One region of the Staphylococcus sp. 231237_7MaSpsaltlick genome, then DNA from elsewhere that is predicted to be linked to it. Evidence: riboswitches for the same ligand, from Rfam matches in the RefSeq annotation. Region 1 holds a riboswitch; the other holds the start of a gene.
What was found. Region 1 has a riboswitch for glycine ahead of gcvT (glycine cleavage system aminomethyltransferase GcvT). Riboswitches for the same ligand answer to the same signal wherever they lie in the genome.

Region 2: another riboswitch for glycine. It lies ahead of gcvT (glycine cleavage system aminomethyltransferase GcvT); the one in region 1 lies ahead of gcvT (glycine cleavage system aminomethyltransferase GcvT).

What each region holds. Positions count from the first base shown of each region.
Region 1 covers NZ_JBICNX010000011.1:132,535-135,731, reverse strand. The annotation lists gene ACF91D_RS19690 (hypothetical protein) at 1-75, shown strand, start outside; gene comGF (competence type IV pilus minor pilin ComGF) at 47-490, shown strand; gene ACF91D_RS19680 (shikimate kinase) at 670-1,170, shown strand; glycine riboswitch at 1,167-1,273, shown strand; gene gcvT (glycine cleavage system aminomethyltransferase GcvT) at 1,355-2,446, shown strand; gene gcvPA (aminomethyl-transferring glycine dehydrogenase subunit GcvPA) at 2,464-3,197, shown strand, end outside.
Region 2 covers NZ_JBICNX010000024.1:18,508-21,704, forward strand. The annotation lists gene gcvPA (aminomethyl-transferring glycine dehydrogenase subunit GcvPA) at 1-1,017, opposite strand, end outside; gene gcvT (glycine cleavage system aminomethyltransferase GcvT) at 1,033-2,124, opposite strand; glycine riboswitch at 2,200-2,297, opposite strand; gene ACF91D_RS25340 (shikimate kinase) at 2,294-2,767, opposite strand; gene ACF91D_RS25345 (competence type IV pilus minor pilin ComGF) at 2,974-3,197, opposite strand, start outside.

The sequences.
Region 1 (3,197 bases):
AAGCTGGCTAATCAAAAACTTTGTATAATAAAAAAAGGAACGAAATATGAAAAATGCTATGGTAAAAAAGATTAAAGCATTTACGTATATTGAAGTTTTGTTCGCACTATTAATTACTATATTGATATTTACAATACTGCCTTCAATATTTAAAACGACGCACTTTATCGAATCACATTTTACAAATCAAATAAACCTAGATTTAGAATTTTTTGCTGCTGATTTAACGCGTGATTTATTAAAAAAAGATTCTCAAATTATAGTAAATGACATACGAAAAAATACAGTAGTCATAAAAAATAATAATAAAGATATGATATATGAATTAAAAAATGATAAGATTATAAAAAGTATTAACGGTAAAGGAAATATAACTTTATTAAACAACGTTAAATCTGCTGAATTTAAAGTAATCAATTTTAAAACTTTAAAAATTAATCTACAGATAATTGAAAAAGGGAATTTCTATGAAAGACAATTATATATTTAACAATAATGCATACATCTATCCTTTTGTGCTGGTAATATTTATGCTATATTTATCTTTAATTACAATTTATGTATTTCAGATTGGGATACAATTAAAAACTTTAGATAACATAGAGAAATATTATGAAAATCAAATTAATTTATTTATGAAGAAGGAAGATATTTTTGAATAACATTAAAATGGAACCGTTGATATTAATTGGATTTATGGGAACTGGTAAGACAACTTTAGGTAAATATCTTTCAAAACATAATCAACTATCCTACATTGACTTAGATGCGTACATAGTGCAACAAGAAAATCAGTCTATACCAGATATTTTTAAACAAATAGGTGAAGCAGGTTTTAGAGAATTGGAATATAAGTATCTAAAAGAATGTATAAACCACTATAATATTATTTCGACTGGTGGTGGAATTATTGAAGGTGATCAAACATTCGACTTTTTAAAACTACAAAGAAGAGTAATATGGTTAGATTGTGACTTGAACATTGTTTATAATAGAATCAAAAATGACAGCAATAGACCTAATGCAAACAATAAATCTCTTTTTGAATTAAAAAGCTTGTATTCTTCAAGGGTTTCAAGATATAATGAAATCGCATTCATAAAATTAAATAGCAGTAAATCTCTTCACTCATTGCAATGTGAGATTATGGAAGAGGTAGTTTGCGAATGATCAGTATTGGAGAGAATGGTTAGTTATAATAGTTATAACTTTAGTCCGTCGCCGAAGGTGCAAGTTTAACGAAACTCTCAGGCAAAAGGATAATACTGTGACGCATTCCTGGAGAATTTAAACAGGGTAGCTTAGTCTACCCTGTTTTTTTAATATATTTACTTAAATAATAGGAGGTTTCTTCATGTCTAATGAACTGAAAAAAACACCGCTTTATCAAACTTTTGTAAACAGCGGTGCTAAAATCGTAGAATTTGGTGGATGGGCTATGCCAGTCCAATTTTCAAGTATTAAAGAAGAACATAATGCTGTTAGAACAGAAATCGGTTTGTTTGATGTAAGTCATATGGGTGAAATTCTGATAAAAGGTAGTGATGCTGCAAAGCTAGTACAATATCTCCTTTCTAACGATACTGAAAATTTGACTACTGATAAAGCTCAATATACTGCACTATGCAACGAAAATGGCGGTATTATTGATGATTTGATCACATATAAATTAGATGAAAATCTATACTTATTAGTAGTAAATGCTGGTAATACAGATAAAGACTTTGCTTGGATGAAAGAGAATGCCGAAAAATTCGATGCAGAGGTAATTAATGTTTCGAATGATTATGGTCAATTAGCAATTCAAGGTCCAAATGCACGTGACTTAGTTCAACAACATGTTGATGTAGATGTATCTTCAATGAAACCTTTCGAATTTAAACAAAATGTAGCATTTTACGGTAAAAACGTAATTTTATCACAATCAGGATATACTGGTGAAGATGGTTTTGAAATTTACTGCGATGCTGATGATGCCCCTTATTTATGGAATAAACTATTAGAACATAAGGTTGTGCCATGTGGTTTAGGAGCTAGAGATACATTAAGGTTGGAAGCTGGATTACCTCTACATGGGCAAGATTTAAGTGAAGATATCACACCATATGAAGCCGGAATCGCATTTGCAGCCAAACCATTAATTGAAGCAGACTTCATTGGTAAAAGTGTTCTTAAAGAGCAGAAAGAACACGGTTCAAAACGTAGAACAGTCGGTTTAGAAATGATTGAAAAAGGTATTCCTAGAACTGGCTATGAAGTATTGGATTTAGATGGTAATCAAATTGGAGTGGTTACTTCGGGTACCCAATCACCTTTAACTGGTAAATCAATCGGTTTAGCTTTAATTAATCGTGATGCTTTTGAAATGGGGAAAGAAGTGTTAGTTCAAGTAAGAAAGAGACAAGTAAAAGCAAAAATTGTTAAGAAAAATCAAATAAGTAAATAATACAAAGGGGTGTTACTGTGAGTCATCGTTATATTCCATTAACAGAGCAAGATAAGAAAGAAATGTTAGAAACCATTGGTGCAGATTCAATTGCACAATTATTTGGTGATGTGCCTAATGATATATTATTAAACAGAGAATTAGCTATCCCAGACGCTGAGGCTGAGACTTCATTGACAAAGCGTTTAAGTAGAGTTGCAAGTAAAAATATCACTAAAGAAACACACACTTCATTTTTAGGTGCAGGTGTATACGATCATTACGCACCAGCAGTAGTAGATGCGATGATTTCTCGTTCAGAATTTTATACTGCATATACGCCGTATCAGCCAGAGATTTCACAAGGTGAATTACAAGCAATTTTTGAATTTCAAACATTAATATGTGAATTAACCGAAATGGACATTGCAAACTCATCTATGTATGACGGCATTACAAGTTTTGCTGAAGCATGTATTTTAGCTTTTAATCAAACGCGTAAAAACAAAATCGTAGTTTCTAAAGGATTACATTATCAAGCATTACAAGTTTTAAACACATATGTAAAAACACGAGAAGAGTTTGAAGTCGTAGAGGTAGACTTAGATGGCACTATTACAGATTTAGAAAAATTAGAAGCAGCTATAGATGACGACACAGCAGCAGTAGCTGTGCAATATCCTAACTTCTATGGTTCGATTGAAGATTTAGAAAAAATCCAATCATTTATAGAGGGTAAAAAAGCCTTGTTTATCGTTTATACCAATCCTCT
Region 2 (3,197 bases), on a different contig from region 1:
TGCTAACGCATTAAGCGCTTGGTTTGAACAAATATTTGAAGTCGCTTTATCACGTCGAATATGTTGCTCTCGTGCTTGTAACGTTAACACAAAACCGCGATTACCATTGGCATCTTCGGTTTGACCTACTAATCTTCCAGGAACTTTACGCATTAACTTTTTAGTTGTAGCAAAGAAACCACAATGAGGTCCACCAAATTGTGCAGGGATTCCGAATGGCTGTGTATCACCTACTACGATATCGGCACCGAATGTACCTGGAGGTGTCAGTAATCCTAATGCTAATGGATTCGCATATACTATAAATAAAGCTTTTTTATCACTAATAAATGATTTAATTTGCTCTAAATCCTCGATTGAACCATAAAAATTAGGATATTGTACTGCAACGGCAGCTGTATCATCATCAATTGCTTGTTCTAATTTAGTTAAGTCGGTAATCGTACCATCTAAATCAACTTCTATTATTTCGAATGATTCACGCGTTTTTACATAAGTTTTTAACACTTGTAACGCTTGATAATGCATCCCTTTAGATACAACAATTTTATTCTTTTTTGTTTGGTTGAAAGCAAGAATGCATGCTTCAGCAAAACTTGTTATTCCATCATACATAGATGAATTAGCAATATCCATATCTGTCAATTCACAGATAAGTGTTTGAAATTCAAAAATAGCTTGTAATTCACCTTGAGAAATTTCTGGTTGATAAGGCGTATACGCAGTATAAAATTCTGATCTTGATATCATCGCATCAACTACAGATGGTGCATAATGATCGTATACACCTGCGCCAAGGAATGATGTATGTGTTTCTTTGGTGATATTTTTCTTAGCAATTCGATTCAAACGCTTTGACAGTATCGTTTCATCTTCACCGTCAGCAATATCTAATTCTCTATTTAATAAAATATCTTCTGGAACATCTCCAAATAATTCTTTAATTGAGCTTGCTCCAATCGTTTTTAGCATTTCATTTTTGTCTTGTTCAGTTAAAGGAATATATCGATGACTCACGTTAGCACCTCTTTATTATTTTGTTATATGATTCTTTTTCACAATTTTAGCTTTCACTTTGCGTTTTCGTACTTGAATTTGTATTTCTTTACCCATTTCAAATTGCTCTCTTTTAATTAAGCCTAAGCCTATAGACTTACCTGATGAAGGTGATTGCGTTCCAGAAGTGACTTCCCCAATTTCATTATCGTCTAAATCAAAAATGACATAACCTGTTCTTGGAATTCCTTTATCAATCATTTCCAAACCAATTGCACGTCGTTCAGAACCATTTTCTTTTTGATCTTTCAATACTGATTTACCAATAAAGTCAGCCTCTATTAACGGTTTTGCAGCAAATGCGATTCCAGCTTCATAAGGTGTAATGGTCTCACTTAAATCCTGTCCATGTAACGGTAATCCAGCTTCCAGTCTTAATGTATCACGAGCGCCTAAACCACATGGAACAACATCTAAACCGATAAGTTTATCCCATAAATATTTGGCATCTTCTGCTTTACAATATATTTCGAAACCATCTTCACCTGTATATCCTGATTGAGAAAGAATGACTGATTTTTCGAAAAATTCTACATTTTGTTTAAATTCAAATGGCTTCATCTCAGAAATGTCAACATTTGTGTTTGCTTGAACTATTTCACGTGCTTTAGGCCCTTGAACAGCCAACTGACTATACTCACTTGAAACATTTTCTACAGCAACATCAAATTCTGTTGCTTGAGCATTAATCCAGTCAAAATCTTTATCAGTATTACCTGCATTTACGACTAATAAATAAGTTTGATCTGCAAGTTGATAAATAATAAGATCATCAATAATTCCACCATTTTCATTGCACAACGCTGTGTACAAAGCTTTAGATGAAGTTAACGTATCCATATCATTAGAAAGTAGGTATTGTACAAATTGCTTTGAATCGGAACCTTTTATTAAAATTTCTCCCATGTGACTTACATCAAATAAACCTACTGAATGCCTTACTGCATTATGTTCTTCTTTGATACTTGAGAATTGTACAGGCATAGCCCATCCGCCAAATTCTACAATTTTTGCACCACTATCTACAAAAGTCTGATATAACGGTGTCTGCTTTAATTCGTTTGACATGAAGAAACCCCCTAATTTTATATTAAAAAAACAGGATAGACATTAAGTCTACCCTGTTAAAACACTCCAGGAATGCGTCACAATATTATCCTTTTGCCTGAGAGTTTCGTTAAACTTGCACCTTCGGCGATGAATTGTATTTTTCACAATTCATTCTCTCTAATACTGATCATTCGCATAAAACCATTTCTTGAATTATATGATATAACTCTGGAAGTGGCTGATTACTATTCAATTTGGTGAATGCGATTTCATTATATCTTGAAACCCTTGAGGAATACAAGCTTTTTAATTCAAAAAAACTTTTATTATTTGCATTAGGCCGATTACTATCATTTTTGATTCTTTCATAAACAATATTTAAGTCGCAATCTAGCCAAATTACATTATGTCTTGATTTCAATAAATTAAATGCATCAGGTCCTTCGACTATACCGCCACCAGTTGAAATTACATCATATTGTTCTATACATTGTTGTAAATAAAGAAACTCCAAATTCCTAAAACCCGTTTCTCCTATTTTATCAAAAATTTCTGGGATAGAACGTTGCTCTTGGCTTACAATATACTCATCTAAGTCAATATAATTCAAGCCATCGTTTGAAGCGATATACTCCCCTAATGTAGTTTTACCTGTACCCATAAAGCCAATAAAGATAAGTGGTGCTTTTTTATTTGTTTTCAATTGTATCGCCCTTTTTGTCAAAACTATTTAATTGTCTATCATAATAGCTTTCTATATTATTTAACATTTTCAGCTGAATGATAAACCGCGCTGAATACGCGCTAATTAGAGTTAAATATAGCACAAAAATCCACATTACAAAAGGATACAAATAACCATTTAATCTAAAAATAAATTTGTCTTTCAATCAATTCCCCCTTAATATAAAGTTTAAGTTTTAACTTGATAAAATCGTTGTTAACTTTTTGAAAATATACACTGCGAATATTGTTTATCATCGTTATATTACCTGAATGGTTAACGGTCTTAATTAATTTGTTATTTCTAAAACGATACGTAATAATCTGATTTCCTTGCTTTAAAGTCAAAGTATTTCCTATATCATTTA